DNA from 4 places in the Streptomyces sp. NPDC006174 genome. Region 2 is predicted to be linked to each of the others. Evidence: riboswitches for the same ligand, from Rfam matches in the RefSeq annotation. Region 2 holds a riboswitch; each other region holds the start of a gene.

What was found. A riboswitch is a leader RNA that binds a small molecule or an ion and turns the genes downstream of it on or off. The one in region 2 is predicted to bind cyclic di-AMP.
Positions count from the first base shown of each region.
Region 1: another riboswitch for cyclic di-AMP. It lies ahead of ABZ267_RS11440 (transglycosylase SLT domain-containing protein); the one in region 2 lies ahead of ABZ267_RS24680 (M23 family metallopeptidase).
Region 3: another riboswitch for cyclic di-AMP. It lies ahead of ABZ267_RS25640 (C40 family peptidase); the one in region 2 lies ahead of ABZ267_RS24680 (M23 family metallopeptidase).
Region 4: another riboswitch for cyclic di-AMP. It lies ahead of ABZ267_RS28645 (LysM peptidoglycan-binding domain-containing M23 family metallopeptidase); the one in region 2 lies ahead of ABZ267_RS24680 (M23 family metallopeptidase).

Region 1 covers NZ_JBEXTJ010000004.1:304,110-308,704, forward strand. The annotation lists gene ABZ267_RS11430 (SpoIIE family protein phosphatase) at 1-752, shown strand, start outside; gene ABZ267_RS11435 (FAD-dependent oxidoreductase) at 798-2,189, opposite strand; cyclic di-AMP (ydaO/yuaA leader) riboswitch at 2,638-2,828, shown strand; gene ABZ267_RS11440 (transglycosylase SLT domain-containing protein) at 2,832-3,662, shown strand; gene ABZ267_RS11445 (GMC oxidoreductase) at 3,809-4,595, shown strand, end outside.
Region 2 covers NZ_JBEXTJ010000011.1:161,747-166,341, forward strand. The annotation lists gene ABZ267_RS24670 (HPr family phosphocarrier protein) at 1-41, shown strand, start outside; gene ABZ267_RS24675 (GntR family transcriptional regulator) at 198-905, opposite strand; gene ABZ267_RS24680 (M23 family metallopeptidase) at 1,129-1,944, opposite strand; cyclic di-AMP (ydaO/yuaA leader) riboswitch at 1,958-2,126, opposite strand; gene ABZ267_RS24685 (pitrilysin family protein) at 2,349-3,719, opposite strand; gene ABZ267_RS24690 (pitrilysin family protein) at 3,746-4,595, opposite strand, start outside.
Region 3 covers NZ_JBEXTJ010000012.1:97,264-101,858, reverse strand. The annotation lists gene ABZ267_RS25655 (excalibur calcium-binding domain-containing protein) at 1-409, shown strand, start outside; gene ABZ267_RS25650 (ATP-dependent Clp protease proteolytic subunit) at 558-1,193, shown strand; gene ABZ267_RS25645 (hypothetical protein) at 1,201-1,506, shown strand; cyclic di-AMP (ydaO/yuaA leader) riboswitch at 1,860-2,047, shown strand; gene ABZ267_RS25640 (C40 family peptidase) at 2,051-2,521, shown strand; gene ABZ267_RS25635 (LysE family translocator) at 2,597-3,274, opposite strand; gene ABZ267_RS25630 (LysR family transcriptional regulator) at 3,347-4,258, shown strand; gene ABZ267_RS25625 (ATP-binding protein) at 4,287-4,595, opposite strand, start outside.
Region 4 covers NZ_JBEXTJ010000015.1:71,380-75,974, forward strand. The annotation lists gene ABZ267_RS28645 (LysM peptidoglycan-binding domain-containing M23 family metallopeptidase) at 1-933, opposite strand, end outside; cyclic di-AMP (ydaO/yuaA leader) riboswitch at 937-1,097, opposite strand; gene ABZ267_RS28650 (tyrosine-protein phosphatase) at 1,509-2,321, shown strand; gene ABZ267_RS28655 (DUF6126 family protein) at 2,326-2,502, opposite strand; gene ABZ267_RS28660 (XRE family transcriptional regulator) at 2,589-3,197, opposite strand; gene ABZ267_RS28665 (aspartate aminotransferase family protein) at 3,257-4,595, opposite strand, start outside.

The sequences.
Region 1 (4,595 bases), on a different contig from region 2:
CCCTCGGGCGCTATCTCTCCGGCACCCAGGACATGGAGGTCGGCGGCGACTGGTACGACGTCATCGAGACCGGCCACGAACTGGCCCTGGTGATCGGCGACGTCCAGGGACACGGTGTGTCGGCGGCCGCCACCATGGGCCAACTGCGCAGTGCGGTACGGGCGTTCGCGCTCAGCAACCACGATCCGCAGGAGGTGATGAGCGGCACCAACCGGCTGCTCATCGACCTGGACCCGGGTCAGTTCGCCAGCTGCTGCTACATCGTCCTGGACCCGCTCACCGGACGCGCCCGTGCCGTACGGGCGGGACATCCGCAGCCGGTGCTGCGGCATCCCGACGGCCGGACCGAGGTCCTGGACCTGCCCGGCGGCATCGTGCTCGGTATCGACGGGCACGCGACGTACCCGGTCACCGAGCTGCTGCTCGAACCGGGCGATGTGCTGGCCCTGTTCACCGACGGGCTCATCGAGCGCCCCGGGACCGACATCGACGAGGGCATCGAGCGGCTGCGCTCCACGATCGCCGGGATCGGCTCGGTCCCGCTGGCCGAGATCGCGAACCGCGTGATCGGGGAGGCCCGGCAGGCCACGGACCGCCCCGACGACATCGCGCTCCTGCTCGCGGCCCGCTGGACGCACCTCCCGGAGAAGCCGCCGCCGCTCTCCCGCGACGCGGCCCCGCCCGACCTGTGGCGGACGTTCCGCGGGCCGGGCCGGGGCGGCGGTGCGGCGAACGATCCGGACCCGGCCTGACGGCCACAGCCCTGTACACCTCAGGCGCGCGGAGGCCCGCCCGGCTCAGACCTCCGTCGGCCGCTCGGCCAGGGCGAAGGCGCCCGAGGCGTCCAGCATGCCCTCGCGCTCCACGACCTTGATCCGCTCGCGGCCCTGGGCCACGCCGAGCGCCAGCTCGTGGGCGTCCAGCTTGTGCCAGCCCTCCCAGGTCGTGTACCGGACGTTCCGGCTCTCCAGGAAGGCTTCCACGGCCTCCGGAGCGGGCGTCGCCGGCTCGGGCAGGCGGCCGGCGGCGCGGTCCTCCAGCAGGCAGGCGACCGTCTCGTTGGCGTCACCCTTGGTGTGGCCGATCAGGCCGATCGGGCCGCGCTTGATCCAGCCCGTGACGTAGACCGAGGCCATGTGCTCGTCCCCGGCGATGACGCGGCCCGCCTCGTGCGGGACGGTGCCGGAGGCCACGTCGAAGGGGAGCTTGGGCAGCTCCTCCGAGTAGTAGCCGACGGCCCGGTAGACGCTCTGCATGTCCCAGTCGGTGAACTTTCCGGTGCCCCGGACGTTGCCGGTGCCGTCCAGCTCGGTGCGCTCGGTGCGCAGCGCGGTGACCTTGCCGTCCTCGCCGAGGATCTCGACCGGCGACTCGAAGAAGTGCAGGAAGAGCTTGTGCGGGCGGTCGCCGACATCGCGGATCGCCCAGTTCTCCAGCGTCTGCGCGACCATGTTGGCCTGCTTGTTCTCGCGCCGGGTGGCGATGGAGCCCTCGTCGTACTCGATGTCCTCGGGGTTGACGATGACCTCGATGTTGGGGGAGTGGTCCAGCTCCCGCAGCTCCATCGGGCTGAACTTGGCCTGCGCCGGGCCACGCCGCCCGAACACATGCACCTCCAGCGCCTTGTTCGCCTTGAGGCCCTGGTACACGTTGTCCGGGATCTCGGTGGGCAGCAGCTCGTCCGCCGTCTTGGCCAGCACGCGGGCCACGTCCAGCGCCACGTTGCCGACGCCGAGGACGGCGACCTTCTCCGCGGTGAGCGGCCAGGTGCGCGGGACCTCGGGGTGGCCGTCGTACCAGGAGACGAACTCGGCCGCGCCGTAGGAGCCGTCGAGCTCCATGCCCGGGATGTCGAGGGCCCGGTCGGCCTCGGCACCGGTGGAGAAGATCACCGCGTCGTAGAAGGAGCGCAGGTCGTCGAGGTCGATGTCGTTCGGGTAGCTGACGTTGCCGAAGAGGCGGATCTGCGGCTTGTCCAGCACCTGGTGCAGCGCCTTGACGATGCCCTTGATCCGCGGGTGGTCGGGGGCCACGCCGTACCGGATCAGGCCGAAGGGCGCGGGCATGCGCTCGAACAGGTCGATCGAGACACCCGGGTCCTGGCAGACCTCGGATTTGAGCAGCGCGTCCGCAGCGTAGATACCGGCAGGGCCGGCTCCGACAATGGCGACGCGGACGGGGCGTGTCATGGCGTGGTGATCCTTAAGGCGGGCGAACGCGGGCAGGTACAGCGTACGTCGGAAGTAAGGGTTGGCTTACTAGTCTCCACCCCACACCGTAAGCCCTGGCCCCGCGAGGCGTCCGACCCGGCCTACGGTACCGCCCGTTAAGTCCGTTTCTCCAGGTCGGTATGGGCGATTTTGGCTATTTAACCTTCTCTTCCATAAAAGGGCTATTGAGGGTCTTGGGCTATTTTGAACACGCCCTTTCCGGCCGCCTCCGCGCAAAGTGGTGAGCGTCACGTCCAAGGGGGCGGACGCAGAAGTGGAGGCCTCGGTTCCCTTCTGTGCGAAGAAAGTTGACACCGCGACGGAACGGGCGTGACCGGGAATTCCGGAATTCGATCATGTGGAAAAGGATGATCCGGAATTCGGGGCTTGTTCTGTCCGGCGCTTTTCGCCTACGGTCACGGTCAATCCGGATGGAACGCCGAATCCTGCCGCCGTCCGGGAATCCGCAACCCACTCACGTACGGCAGGAGCGGGGGACCCAGGTAAGCCGCCGATCCGGTACCCGGAACGGCTAGGGGTGAAGTCGCATGATCATGCGGCCAGACATCTCCCGTCTGAACCCGACAGCTCACCTCGTAGGCGCCGGAGAGGAAATTCCCCATGCCCGCACAGGGTAAGCGCCGCCGTCCCAAGTCCGTCTCGCTGAGCCGTGGCATCGCCGCCGTGACCACCGGTGGAGCCGTTCTGGCCCTCCCGGTCCTCGGCGCCACCACCGCCTCCGCCGCTCCCGCGCACTCCGTCGCCGCGGAAAAGGCGGTGGCTCCCGTCTCCGTGACCGCCCAGGTGAATTCCGTGACGAAGGCGGCGCCCGCCAAGCATTCCGTGGTATCCGGCGAAACGCTTTCCAAGATCGCCCGCGAGTATTCCGTCAGCGGCGGCTGGAAGAAGCTGTACGAAGGCAACCGGAAGGCCGTCGGCGAGAACCCGAACCTTATTCACCCGGGTATCACGCTGACCATCGGCGCCAAGGCTGCCGCCTCGTCAGAAGCCAAGGCCGGTAAGGCTTCCACGGCCTCCGCCGAGCGCACGGCCACGGCGGAGCGCGCCGACCGCTCCGAGCGCACCACGGCCGCTCCCGCCGCCGCGCCGGCCGCCGCTCCCGCCACGTACACCGACGACCTCGATGGCTGGATCAGGGAGTCGCTGGCGGTCATGGCTCAGCACGGCATTCCCGGCAGCTACGAGGGCATCCACCGCAACATCATCCGCGAGTCCTCCGGCAACCCGAACGCCATCAACAACTGGGACTCCAACGCGGTGAAGGGCACCCCGTCCAAGGGGCTGCTCCAGGTCATCGACCCGACCTTCCAGGCCTACCACGTGCCCGGCACCTCGACCGACAGTTACGACCCGGTCGCCAACATCACCGCCGCGTGCAACTATGCCGCCGACCGGTACGGCTCGATCGACAACGTCTTCGGCGCCTACTGATCCCGTACGCGCTCACGCTTGAGGGGCTCCGGACCGCATGGTCCGGGGCCTCTCGGCGTACCGGGAAGTTACCCCTAAGTTTCTCGTGACTTACCACGCGATCGACAGTAGAACCTGTTGCACTCGTCGATAGTGAGGTGCGTCACATGAAAGACATCAAGCTGCATCAAGGCGCTTCCGGAGGCGTCTCCCGTCGAAGATTCATCACAGGAACAGGTTCTCTTCTTGGTGTCGCGGCGCTCGCCGGACCCACCACGCCGGTCTGGGCGTCGCCCCGGGCCGCAGCGGCCCCGATCGGATCCGGCGCCCATGTGCCGGTGCTGATCATCGGCACCGGATACGGCGGCTCGGTCGCAGCCCTCCGGCTGGCCCAGGCCGGTACCGACGTCCACATGGTCGAGATGGGCATGGCCTGGGACACCCCCGGCGCCGACGGCAAGATCTTCGCCAACACCACCAAGCCGGACGACCGCTCCTTCTGGCTGCGGACCAGGACCAAGCAGCCGCTGAGCAACTTCCTCGGCTTCCCGATCGACCGGAACGTCAACCGCTACACCGGAATCCTGGACGCCGAGGAGTTCGCCGGCATCACCGTCTACCAGGGCCGCGGCGTCGGCGGCGGCTCGCTGGTCAACGGCGGCATGGCCGTCACGCCCAAGCGGGAGAACTTCGCCGCCATCCTCCCGTCGGTCGACGCCGCCGAGATGTACAGCACCTACTACCCGCGCGCCAACGCGGACCTCGGCGTCACCACCATCGACCCGGCCTGGTTCGACTCCGTCGACTGCTACCAGTACGCGCGGATCGGCCGGAAGCACGCGCAGCGCTCCGGCTTCCCGTTCCTCTTCGTGCCCGCCGTGTACGACTGGGACTACATGAAGCAGGAGGCTGCCGGAACCGTACCGAAGTCCGCGCTGGACGCCGAGATCCTCT
Region 2 (4,595 bases):
TGGTCGCCGAAGGGCTCGAAGAGCTTCCCGAGACCGTCTGACGCATTCCGGGACCGTATGACGGTGACGGACCTGAGCCGTGGTTTTCCCTCCGGGGTGACCACGGCTCTTTCGTTGTTCCGAGGCGATGGAGAATTATTTCGGGCAGCACGAACAAAGCCCCCGGCAATTACTTTTCTTTGTATACGGCGCGCTTGTTAATGACGGACACCCGCGATGTTTACGCCGTGTTGCGAAAAACTCACGCGAGGCGGTGGCGCCGCCCGCCGGCCGGCGCGGTCCGGCCGGCGCAGCCGGTGCGCCCCGGCGGCCCGCTCCGCGTGCAGAGCGGTGAGCGCCCTCGCCCGTTCCGCGTCGCCGCGCGCCACCGCGTCCACGATGGCCCCGTGCTCGGCCCAGGAGTCGACCGGTCGGACCGGCTGCTCGACGGCGTACATCCAGGCGATCTTGTGCCGGAGCTGGGTGAGCAGAGCGATCAGGCCGGGGCTGCCGGAGGCCTGGGCCAGGGTCTCGTGGAACCAGCCGCCCAGCGACCGCAGATCTTCGCCCTCGCCGCGGCGGGCCCGCTCCTGGCCCAGCCTGACCAGCCCGCGGAGGACCTTGAGGTGGGCCTCCGTGCGGCGCTGCGCGGCCCGGGCCGCGCCGAGCGGCTCCAGGAGCATCCGCACCTCCAGCAGGTCGGCGGCCTCCTGCTCGGTGGGCTCGGCGACACAGGCCCCGGCGTGCCTGCGGGTGGTGACGAAGCCTTCGGACTCCAGCGTGCGCAGCGCCTCGCGGACCGGGACGCGGGAGACCCCGTACCGCCGGGCCAGCAGCTCCTCGGTGAGGCGGCTGCCGCGCTCGTAGACACCGGAGACGATGTCGTCACGGATTGCCGTGCATACCGAATGCGCGGGAATGCGCATGTCCGAACCTCCGCCTTCATCCCCGCGAAACGCGGGCGGCCGACGCGTGTTCCGTGACTCTATGGCAATCTTCCGCAATTTCCGATGGCAGACCTGAATTGATAGATATCTTCTGGCCGAAGGCCGGGAGCGGAAGGGATCGGTCCGGGCATTCCCGGCGCACGCACGAAGGCCCCGGCGGGAAGTCCGGGGCCTTCGGGAGGAGCGGTGGTGCGCGGTCGGGTCAGACGTTGACGCCGTGCGAGCGCAGGTAGCCGACCGGGTCCATGTCGGAGCCGTACTCCGGAGTGGTCCGGGCCTCGAAGTGGAGGTGCGGGCCGGTGGAGTTGCCGGTGGAGCCGGAGAGGCCGATCTGCTGGCCGGAGGTGACGCTCCGGCCGACGGAGACGCCGATCGAGGAGAGGTGGCCGTACTGGGTGTACGTGCCGTCCGTCATCCGGAGCACGATGTTGTTGCCGTACGCGCCGCCCCAGCCGGCCTCGACGACCGTACCGGCGCCGACCGCGACGACGGAGCTGCCGGAGGCGGCACGGAAGTCCACGCCGGAATGGCTGCCGGAGGACCAGAGCGCGCCGCCGGACTTGTAGCCGGTGGTGACGGACGAGCCGACGACCGGGAGGTGGAAGGCGTTGAGGCGGGCGCGCTCGGCGGCGCGGGCGGCCCGGGCCTTCTCCTCGCGGATCTCCTCGGCGCGGGCCTCGGCCTTGCGCTGGGCCTCCGCCTTCGCCTCGGCCTTCGCGGCCTTGGCCCTGGCTTCGGCGGCCGCCTCGGCCTTCGCCTTGGCGACGGCTTCGGCCTGCCGGTGCTGCGCCTGGGCCTGGGCCTCGATCTGCTCGGCGATCGTGGCGTCGAGGGCGATGGCCTGGGTGAGTCCGGTCTCGGCGACCTTCGGGGTCTCGGAGTCGGCCGCGACGGCCGGAGAGGCCAGGGTGCCGAGGACACCGGTCGTGGTCAGGGCCGCGACGCCGGCGACATGGGCGCCGTGGCGCTTGAGGCGGCTCGGGGCACGGTGCTTCCCGGTGGCACGGGTGAACGCCATGGAGGGGCTGATCCTTTCCTTCCTTCTCGCCTACCGGGTTAGCTGACGGGTTCGGAGCAGGAAGGTCTCCTACGGAGCTCCGCGCCGGTTCGCGGCACGGGGTTCCGATTCACCCCAGGGACTACGTGTGGGTCCCCGGCTCCCCAGGCTCGCGCCTGACGGGGACTCGGCGATGGCTGCCCGGCGCCGCGGATGCGGCGTACGGGTGACGGACAGCCGGGCCGACGCTAGACAAGGCGGCTGTCCGTCACCAAACGGACAGGGGGATTTGTCGTGCATCCCACAGGGCGTAGAGGGAGTTACCTCATCACGATGTGACAAAGGGCCCTAAATGGACAAAGGAGAGGACTCCGGCTTATCGCTCCTCGCCGGGGTCCTCTCCGTCCTGGTGTGCCGACGGTGTGTCAGCCGCTGACGACGGTCACCTCTCCGATGCCGAGCGCCTTCACCGGCTCCGCGATCTGTGCCGCGTCGCCGACGAGGACCGTGACCAGCCGGTCCACCGGGAAGGCGTTGACCACGGCCGCGGTCGCCTCCACGGTGCCCGTCTCGGCGAGGCGGGCGTACAGCTGGGCCTGGTAGTCGTCGGGCAGGTGCTGCTCGACCTGGTCGGCCAGCGTGCCGGCGACCGAGGCGGCCGTCTCGAACTTCAGCGGGGCCACGCCCACCAGGTTCTGCACAGCCGTCTCGCGCTCGGCGTCGGTCAGCCCTTCGGCGGCCAGCGTCCGCAGGACCTTCCAGAGGTCCTCCAGCGCCGGACCGGTGGACTCGGTGTCCACCGAACCGCTGATGGCGAGCATCGCCGCGCCGCCCGATTCGGGCCCGGTCGAGCGCAGGACCTGGGCGAAGGCGCGTACGCCGTAGGTGTAGCCCTTCTCCTCGCGCAGCACCCGGTCCAGACGAGAGGTGAGCGTGCCGCCCAGGCAGTAGGTGCCGAGCACCTGGGCCGGCCAGACGCGCTCGTGGCGGTCGGCGCCGATGCGGCCGATCAGCAGCTGGGTCTGAACCGCGCCGGGACGGTCGACGATGACCACGCGGCCGGCGTCGTCGGCGGTGATCGGCGCGACCGGGCGGGCCTGGGCCGTGTTGCCCGACCAGTCGCCGAGGGTGTCGGCGAGCAGGGCGTCCAGGTCGATGCCGGTGAGGTCGCCGACGATGACGGCCGTCGCGGTGGCCGGGCGGATGTGGGCGTCGAAGAAGGCGCGCACGGCGGCGGCGTCGATCCGCCGCACGGTCTCCTCGGTGCCCAGGCGCGGACGGGACATCCGGGCGGTGGCCGGGAAGAGCTCCTTGGAGAGCTGCTTGGCGGCGCGCCGGGACGGGTTGGCCTGCTCGTGCGGGATCTCGTCGAGGCGGTTGCCGACGAGCCGCTCGATCTCACTCTCGGCGAAGGCCGGGGCGCGGAGGGCCTCGGCGACCAGGCCGAGCGCCTTGGCCAGCCGGGAGGCCGGGACCTCCAGGGAGACGCGGACGCCGGGGTGGTCGGCGTGTGCGTCCAAGGTGGCGCCGCACCGCTCCAGCTCGGCGGCGAACTCCTCGGCGCTGTGCTTGTCGGTGCCTTCGGAGAGCGCGCGCGACATGATCGTGGCCACGCCGTCCAAGCCCTCGGGCTCGGCGTCCAGCGGCGCGTCCAGGACGATCTCCACGGCCACGACCTGCTGGCCGGGGCGGTGACAGCGCAGCACGGTCAGCCCGTTGGGCAGGGCGCCGCGCTCGGGGGCGGGGAAGGCCCACGGGCGGGCGGTGCCCGGGGTCGGCTGCGGGTGGTACTCCATGGCTACTCCAGTCACGGCGGCGTCGCTCACTTGTCCGCTCCCTCGGGCGCGTCGGTGGCCTCTTCGGCGTCCTCGGCCGGCTCGATGGGCTCGTAGACCAGCACCGCCCGGTTGTCGGGGCGCAGGGCCGCGCGGGCCGCCTCGCGCACCTCGTCCGCGGTGATGTCCAGGACGCGTCCCACGGCGGTCAGGGCGAGCTGCGGGTCGCCGAACAGGACCGCGTAACGGCACAGTTCGTCGGCGCGGCCCGCGACCGTGCCCAGCCGGTCCAGCCACTCGCGCTCCAACTGGGCCTGCGCGCGCTCCATTTCCTCCGGCGTCGGGCCTTCCTCGGCGAACCGGGCCAGCTCCTCGTCGACGGCGGCCTCGATCGTCTCCACCTCGACACCGCCGGAGGTCTTCACGTCCAGCCAGCCCAGCGAGGGCGCACCGGCGAGCCGCAGCAGACCGAAGCCCGCCGCCACCGCCGTACGGTCGCGGCGGACCAGGCGGTTGTGCAGCCGCGAGGACTCGCCGCCGCCGAGCACGGTGAGCGCCAGGTCGGCCGCGTCACAGTTGCGGGTGCCGTCGTGCGGGAGGCGGTAGGCGGCCATCAGCGCACGCGCCGGGACCTCCTCGTGGACCACTTCGCGCAGCTGCTCGCCGATGATCTCGGGCAGGGTGCCGTCGCGCGGCGGCTGCTTGCCGTCGTGGGACGGGATGGAGCCGAAGTACTTCTCGACCCAGGCGAGGGTCTGCTCCGGGTCGATGTCGCCGACGATCGACAGCACCGCGTTGTTGGGCGCGTAGTACGTACGGAAGAACGCGCGGGCGTCATCCAGGGTTGCCGCGTCCAGGTCGGCCATGGAGCCGATCGGGGTGTGGTGGTACGGGTGG
Region 3 (4,595 bases), on a different contig from region 2:
TGTCGTCCTTCCCGCCGCCGGTGTGCTGTTCCTGCTCGGCATCGGGATCGGCGCCACCGGCGAGGAGCCGGAGACCGTGCGGACGGCGGCGGTGAAGGCCGAGCCGGGGCCGACGGTGACCGTCACCGTGACGGAGACGGCGAAGGTCACGGTGACGGCGAGCCCGGAACCGGCCCCCACGGTCACGAAGATCAAGAAGGTACGGGTGACCGTCACCGCTCCTCCGCCGGAGCCCGCCGCCGAGGCGCCCGACCCGGTCTACGACGAGGACGACGACTCCGCCGGCGGCTCCACGTACTACAAGAACTGCACGGCCGTCCGTGCCGCGGGGGCCGCGCCCATCAGACAAGGCGACCCCGGGTACGCCTCCCACCTCGACCGCGACGGCGACGGAGTCGGCTGCGAGTAGCAGTCCACCGCCCGCTCCTGGATCCCGCGAACACGGAAGCCCCTCTCCTCCTCTGTACGTCCTGTACATTTTTGACGGAGCGTGAGCGTAGGGCCGCACCTGCGCTGCTCCTTGCGTTCCGTCACGCGCCCAGGAGAGGGGCTCCGCCATGATCCGACCCGACGCCCGTCACGTACTTCCCGAGTTCACCGAGCGCACCGCGACCGGAACCCGCACCCAGGACCCGTACTCCAAGCTCCTGTCCGAGCGGATCGTCCTCCTCGGAAGCCCGATCGACGACACCGCGGCGAGCGATCTGATCGCGCAGCTCATGTACCTGGAGCACGCGGAGCCGGACCGGCCGCTGGCCCTCTACATCAACTGTCCCGGCGGCTCGTTCGCGGCGATGGCGGCGGTCTACGACACGATGCGGTACCTGACGTGCGAGGTGGAGACCTTCTGCCTCGGGCAGGCCGGCTCCTACGCGGCCGCTCTGCTGGCCGCCGGAGCTCCCGGGCGGCGACATGCTCTGCCCGGCGCGCGGGTAGTCATTGAGCGACCCGCACGGGCCGAGCCGCTGCGGGGCCAGCCGTCCGACCTGGAGATCCACGCGCGCGAACTGGTGCGCACCCGCGAGCTGTTCACTCAGATGCTGGTCCGGCACACAGGCCGGACCGCCGAGCGGGTCACCGCCGACGTCGAGCGCGACACCATCCTCGACGCGGAGGCCGCTCGCGCCTACGGGCTGGTGGACCACGTCGTGGAGAACCGCGCGCTCTCCCAGCCGCCGCACGACGTGAGGTGACCCGCCGATGGAGCCGCCAAAGTTCCCGCCGCTGCCCGCACTGACCCGCGCCGAGGGCGAGTTCATCGACTGTTACCTGGCGGTCCTCGACCAGGTGGGACGCATCAACCCGGCGCGCGGCAGCGACACCTACAGCGCACTGCGGGCCGCGCAGGCCCTGGCCTCCGGAGCGGCGGCCCTGCGCGACGCGCTGGCCCTGATGCACGAGCGCGGTGAGCGGCAGATCCACGCGGCGACGCTCGCGCGGGCCCTGCGGGTGCTGGACGGCGAGCGGCGGGCAGGCAGGGTCACCATGCCGCCGGCTCCGAACTGAGCCGCCACGCGCGCCGGGAGCGCATTACGGGAGCGGGCCGGTCGACCTGGCGTGCGACACGCCCGGTTCCGCGACCGATTTTCCTCGCTCGTTCGGCGTAGGCGATCACCCGCGCGAGCGACGTCCCAACTTGCGCTCGACGCACGGGTCGTACTCGAAATCCACCCTTTCGTCGCTGGTACGAGGGTGTGCGCCGGGCTCGCCAGCGGGCGCGAATGCCTCCTGTCCACCTGAATGGATCAGTGGTGAGGAGACTCACAAATCGCCGTTTCAGCTCGGAAATCCGGCACTTCGTGAGTCAAGATCCCTGGGACGACAAGCCCCCGCCACCGCGGCGGGGCGGTCCGGGTGGACGCCGAGTCCTGCCGCCTCCCGGATGACTGGTCGACAAGGAGTGGATCGGCAGGAGTGGAGGACCCGAGCACAACGGGCCGACCGGGAGACCGGTAAGCCCTCGGGGTGAAGCCGCATCGCGCGGCCGGGCAACTTCGCCAGCCCGAACCCGACAGGTCATCCTTCACAGGCGGCTGACGAAGGGTTGCGCATGTCTGCGCAGGTTCATGTCCCGTCTCTGTTCGCCCGGGTCGGTACGGCTTCCGTACTCACCTTCGCCGTGACGTCCGCGATGCTGGCGCCCGGCCTCGTCAACGACGCCGAGGCCGCCACCCATTCGACGAAGGCGCTCAAGATCGCCGCGTCGAAGAAGGGTGCTCCCTACAAGTACGGAGCAGCAGGTCCCAGCCGGTTCGACTGCTCGGGACTGACTCTCTACTCGTTCAAGAAGGCCGGGAAAAAACTTCCCCGCACCGCACAGCAGCAGTACAACAAGACCCGCCATATCTCGAAGTCGCAGCGCAAACTCGGTGACCTGGTCTTCTTCCATTCCGGGCGCAGCGTCTACCACGTGGGCATCTACGCCGGAGGCGGCAAGATCTGGCACTCCCCCAAATCCGGGGACGTGGTCCGCAAGGCGAAAATCTGGTCCAAGAGCGTCTGGTACGGACGGGTCCGCTGACCCACCGACCGGACGCTCTTCCCTTGCGGCCGCACTCTTCTCCTCCGCGGGCGGCACGGGCCCCCTCTGCGCACCTCAGCGCAGGAGGGGCCCGGCCACCAGCGCCAGTCCCAGTCCGGTGAGCGCCACGCCGCTGCCGCCCTCGATCGCCCGGGCGGTACGCGGCCGGCGCAGCCACCGTCCCAGCCGGTCCACGAGCAGGGCGAGGGCCGGGAACCACACCAGGGCGAGAGCGACGACCAGGGCGGCGAGCAGCAGGGTCCTGGGCAGCGGCGGCTGCCCGGCCGGGACGAACTGCGGCAGCAGGCTGAGGAAGAGGACCGGCGCCTTGGGATTGAGCGCGTTGGTCAGGAAGCCCTGCCGCAGCGCGCGCCCGAACCCTTCGCGTACCGGCTGTTCCGGTCCGCCGCCGGACGCCTCGGGCCCCTCAGACGGCACCTGGTCCGGCGTGCGGCTCTCCTCGGCGACCCGGCGCCGGATCGCGTACAGCGCGCTGATCCCGAGGTGGAGCACGTACGCGCCGCCGAGCAGCTGGACCGTGCGGAACAGTACCGGCATCGTCAGCAGCACCGCCGCGAGGCCGGCCACGGCGAGCGCGGTATGGATGAGCAGTCCTCCGGCGATACCGAGCGCGGTGGCCAGACCGGCGGTGCGCGAGGCCAGAGCGTTGCGTACGACGACGGTGAAGTCGGCTCCGGGCAGCGCGACCATCCCGGCGGCGACCCCGGTGAAGGCGATCAGTTGTGCGTCCATGGGTCCAGCGTGGACCGGCGGAGCCTTTAGCGTGTACTTGGAATCTTCTGGGTCTGCCTAAAGGAACGCTTCATGTACGACCCGACGCGGCTCACCGCGCTGGTGGCGGTCGCCGAGACCGGATCGATCACCCGGGCCGCCGCCCACCTGGGCTACACCGCGCCCGCACTCTCCCAGCAGCTGGCCAAACTGGAGCGGGAGGCCGGCGCGACGCTGCTGGTGCGCCACCATCGCGGCGCGCGGCTGACGGCCGCCGGTGAGCTGTTGGCGGGCCGGGCGCGGCGGGTGCTGGACGAGCTGGAACAGGCGCGGCACGAGCTGGCGCAGCTGGCCGGGCTGTCGGGCGGCAGGCTGCGGGTCGGGACGTTCACGACGGCCGGGGTGCATCTGCTGCCGCCGGTCCTGAGCGCGTTCCGGCGGGCCCATCCGGATGTGGAGCTGGCCGTCACCGAGTGCGAGCCGCCGGACGGCGTCGCGGCGGTCACCGCCGGCGAGGTGGACCTGGCGCTGACCCACACGTACGAGCCGGCGGTGGCCGACCCGCCGCCCGTCGGGGTCACCGTCGAGCCGCTGCTGGTCGAGGAGCTGGTACTGGCGACGGCGGTCGGCCACCGGCTCTCCGAAGGCACCGGGCGGCTGCCGGTCGCCGAGCTGGCGGGCCGGCCGCTGATCAGCAGCGCTCCGGCCCATCCGCCCCGGCGCGGGGTGGAGAGCGCGCTGGCGGCGGCGGGCGCCGCACCGGCGGTGGTGTGCGAGTCGCCCGGCTACGCGCTGGTGTGCGCGCTGGTCAGTGCGGGGCTCGGGGTGGCGGTGGTGCCGGAGATGGTGGCGTCGCTGTCGGCCACGCCGCTGGCGGTCCGGCGGCTGGAGCCCGCGGAGTTCCGCCGGACCATCTCCGTGGTGCACCGCGGCGACCGGGCGACCGCGGCGGCGGCGACGCTGCTGGCCCTGCTGCGCAGCGGGTTCGGCCGGGCGGCGGCCTGAACTCCGCCGTCCCGCCCGCGCCCGGCTCTCAGCCCTGGACCGGTACCGCCCACGGCAGCGCGATCCAGACTGTCTTGCCGCCCTCGGCCGTCGGGACGACCGTCAGCCGGCCGCCGTACTCCTTGGCCAGTGCCCGGATGATCACCATGCCGCGCCCGTTGTCCTGCCGTACGGCGGCGGGCAGCCGCTGAGGCCACCGAGGGTGACTGTCCGTCACGCCGAGGCGTAGTTCCTCGTCGCGTTCGAGGCGCAGATCCACGGTGAAGGTGGGCGACTGGCCGAACGTGTGCTGGACCGCGTTGGTCGTCAGTTCGGAGATGATCAGCCGGACGGTGTC
Region 4 (4,595 bases), on a different contig from region 2:
GTCGGATCCGTAGCTCGGGCCGGTGCGGACCTCGAAGTGGAGGTGCGGGCCGGTGGAGTTTCCGGTGGAGCCGGAGAGGCCGATCTGCTGGCCGCCGGTGACGGTCTGGCCGGCGGAGACGCTCAGCGAGGACTGGTGGGCGTACTGGGAGTACATGCCGTCCTCGTGCTGGATGACGACCTCGTTGCCGTACGAACCGCTCCAGCCGGCCGAGACCACGGTGCCCGGGCCGATGGCCTTGACGGGGGTGCCGGAGGCGGCCTGGAAGTCCGAGCCGGTGTGGTAGCCGCTGGACCAGCTGGAGCCGGAAGCGCGGTACTGGGTGGTGACGTTGGCGTTGTCGAGCGGCGCGGTCCAGCCGGAGCCGGTGGACTGCGAGGAGCCGCTCTGCGTGGAGGCGCCGGACTCGGCGGCGGCGTCGGACTCGTCGGCCGAGACGGTGTCGGCCTTCGGGGCCGGCTCGGCCTTCTTCGGCTCGGCCTTCTTCGGCGCGGCGGCCTTGGGCGCCGGAGCGGACTTCTTCGCCTCCGAAGGCGCGGCGGTGCCGGAGGCCTTGGCGCCGAGGGTCAGCTTCATGCCCGGGAAGATCAGGCTCGGGTTCTCACCGACGGTGGAGCGGTTGTCCTGGTACAGCTTCTGCCAGCCGCCCTTGACCTGGTGCTCGGCCGCGATCTTGGCGAGGTGGTCGCCGGAGACTACGGCGTACGTCTTCGAGGTGGCCTTCGCCGTGGCGGGCGCGGCCTGCTTCGCGGACTGGGCGGCGGCGGCCGAGGCGGCTGCGGGCTTGACGGCGGGGGCCGCCTTCTCCGCGGCGTGGGCGCCGGTGGCGCCGAACAGCGGGAGCGCGAGTACGGCGCCACCGGTGCCCGCGGCGAGGACGCCGCGGTGGATCGGACCGGACTTGGGACGGCGGTGCTTACCCTTTGCGGGCATGGGGAAGTTCCTCTCCGGCGCCTGCGAGGTGAGCTGTCGGGTTCGGGCTGGAGATGCCCGGTCGCCGGCTGGCGACTTCACCCCGAGCCGGTCCGGATCGCTCCGGGCCGGCGGCTTACCTGGTTCCCCCGCTCCTGCCACACGTGAGTGGGTGGGTGCGAATTCCGGGCGGCGGCAGGATTAGGCGGTCCGTCCGGATTGACGGTGACCGTAAACGAGTCGGGACGGCAGGAACAAGCCGTCGGTTCCGCCCCGGAATCATCGATTCAATTTCGCTCCGGATTTCCCGTCACACTCCGTGGATTACGGATCTTGGCTTTCCTTACGGATCCCGGGAAAACACCTCGGCGCCGCCGCCACCGTCCGTCACGGATATGATCCCGCTCACCTACCGATTCCCATCTCCCCCATTAGCGGGGCATGTTCTGCGAAATGCACCAATACGGACATGCCGTCCACGCGGCTCCTGACACCCCGTCAGCCTGCCGATGGTTGCCCCGTGAACCGATGTCGTATCGTCACAGGAGCGCCCTCGCCGGAGAGCCGCGCCGACGCCAGAGATTCCAGGAGCCACCGTGACGCAGCAGGTGCCGCAGGTCCCGCCGACCGAGACCGCACTGACCGGAGTCCGCAACTTCCGCGATGTGGGTGGGCTTCCCACCACGGACGGGCGGCGCACCGCCTTCGGCCGGCTCTACCGCAGCGGCCACCTGGCGCACGCCACCGCCGAGGACGCGCTCTTCCTCGGCGGGCTCGGACTGCACACCGTCTTCGACTTCCGCAACTCCGCCGACCACCAGCTCGACGGGTACGACATCGAGCTGACCGGTGTCCGCAATGTCAGCATTCCGCTCTCCGACCCGGCCGACGGCGCCGAGTTCTGGCGGCTGGTGCGCGACGGGAACATCGAGCAGCTGCGCTCGATCCTGGCCAACGGCAAGGGCACCGAGCGCATGATCACCATGTACCGCTCGACCATCGTCGACCGCACCGCCGAGCACAGCCGTGTCCTGCACGCGCTGGCGGAGGACAGCGTGCCGGCTCTGATGCACTGTGCGGCGGGCAAGGACCGCGCCGGCCTGTCGATCGCGGTCTCGCTGCTCGCGGTGGGCGTGGAGCGCGAGGCGATCGAGGCGGACTACCTCAAGTCCAACGATCCGCACCGCCGGTACAAGGTGAAGCGCACGGACATGTCCGAGACCGGCATGTCCCCCGAGGTGATGGAGCTGCTGAATCCGCTCTTCGGTGCGCAGGCCTCCTACCTCGAAGCGGCGTTCGCGGCGATCGACGAGACGTGGGGCTCGACGGACCGCTATCTGACGGAGGGCCTGAAGGTCTCCTCCGAGACCCGGCAGCGACTCCGCGAGCGCCTGCTCGACCAGGACTGAGCGGCTACTCGGCGCCCGCCACCACGAAAAGCAGGTAGAGGAAGGCCGCGATCACGTGGCCGACCACCAGGTAGGCGAAGAGCCGGATCACCAGGCCGCGCGGCATCCGGCGCTCCTGTGAGTCCGTCGTGGCCTTCGGGCGCCTCGGGGTCAGCGGGTCGTAGTGCTCGGAATCGGACATGACGGTCCTCTCTGCCGGCCTCGTGGCCGGTGGGTACGAAGGCTCCGGTGGTACGGAGAGTCGCGGCGGTGAGCAGGGCGCCGGAGTCAGCGCGCGTGGAGCGCGTTGCCGAGGCAGAGCTCGGCCGCGGGGCTCTGCAGCAGCGAGTGGACGAAGAGCAGCTCCGCCCCGCCCCGGTCCAGGGCCGCGATCCGGTGCGGAGTGAGCGAGTCGAAGTGGGCACTGTCGCCCGGGTCCAGATCGTGCACGGTCTCCCCCAGCGCGACCCGCATCCGCCCGCCGAGGACGTACAGCCACTCCTCACCGGGATGCACCCGCACCAGATCGCCTTGGGCGCCGTACGGGACACGGACCCGCAACGCCTGCATGGCGCGGCCGGAGCCGCCGGCCCGGCGGTACATCCAGCCGTCGGCCTCGGCACCCTCGAAGGCGCCGCCACGGATGACCGCCTCACGTTCGGGCGGCTTCTCGCCGAGCAGCTCGGAGACCGTCGTACCGTAGATGCGGGCGAGGCCGAGCAGCATGGGCAGCGAGGGCTGCCGGCGGCCGGTCTCCAGCCGGGAGAGGTGGGCCGGTGAGAGTCCGGCCCGCTGGGCGGCGGTCTCCAGGGTGAGGCCGCGGCCTCGGCGCAGGTCGCGCAGGCGGGGAGCGACGCCGGGGAGCTCGTCGGCCGCGCCTTCGTCCGGAGGGTTCATGGATCCATTGGGCCAGGAACTTTCCTCCGGGGCAAATATCTTGCCTCGGAGGCAAAAGCTCAGCGGTTGGCCACCGCCTGCTTGACCAGCGTCCGGCCGAAGTCCCACATCAGGCCGCCGCCGCTGTGCGCATCGTCCATGACCTCGGTGAACGCCGCCACGAAGCGGTCCACCTCCGCCTCGCCGATGATCAGCGGCGGGATCAGCTTGATCACCTCCAGGTGGTCGCCGGAGACCTGGGTGAGGATGCGGTGCTTCTGGAGCAGCGGCACCACGACCATCTGGGCGAAGAGTCCCTTGCGGGCCGCCTGGAGCATGGCCCAGCGGCTGCGGAGCTTCAGCGAGGACGGACGGCCGAACTCGATGCCGATCATCAACCCGCGTCCGCGCACCTCGTGCAGCAGCTCGTAGCGGTCCACCAGCGCCGCAAGCCGCTCGCGCAGAGAGTCGCCGGTGCGCCGGGCGTTGGCGACGATCTCCTCGTCCTCCATCACCGTGAGCACCGCGAGCCCGGCCGCCATCGCCTGGGCGTTGGAGCCGAAGCTGGCGGAGTGGACCAGGACCCGGTCCATCGAGGAGTAGACCTTGCGGAAGATCCACTCCTTGCCGAGCGTCGCGCCGACCGGCACGTAGCCGCCGGAGAGCGCCTTGGCCACGCAGACGAGGTCGGGCTCGACACCGTCCTCGTGCTGGTACGCGTAGAAGTCGCCGGTCCTGCCGAGGCCGGTCTGCACCTCGTCGGCGATCAGGAGCGCCTTGTGCCGGTGCAGCAGCTCCTGCGCCTCGCGGAGGAAGCCGTGCGGCGCGGCGTGCACACCCTTGCCCTGGATCGGCTCGACGACCAGGGCCGCGACATCGCCGCGCTTCAGCTCCCGGCGCAGCGCGTCCAGGTCTCCGAGCGCGATCGGCGTGTCGGGCAGCAGCGGGGCGAAGCCGTCCTTGAAGCCGCTCTCGCCGTTGACCGAGAGGGAGCCGGTGGTCAACCCGTGGAAGGCGTGGGTGCAGTAGAGGACGCGCGGTTTGCCGGTGGCGTACCGGGCGAACTTCAGGGCCGTCTCGACCGCTTCCGTACCGCTGTTGCCGAAGAAGACCCGGTCCAGGTGCGGGCTGTGGCCGAGCAGCTTCTCGGCGAGGAGTCCGGGCAGCGGCTGGCAGTCGAAGCGCGTGAGGTCGGCGAGCTGGGCGTCGAGCACGTCGTGCAGGGCCTGGCGGACGACCGGGTGGTGCCGGCCGATGCCCATCACGCCGAACCCGGCGAGCATGTCCAGGTAGTCGTCGCCGTCCGCGTCCCAGAAGTACGCGCCTTCGGCCCGCTCGTAGACCTTGTCGAAGCCGATGGTGTGCAGCATGCGCGGCAGCTGGTGGTTGAGGTGGCGCGCGTGCAGCTCGTACCGCTCG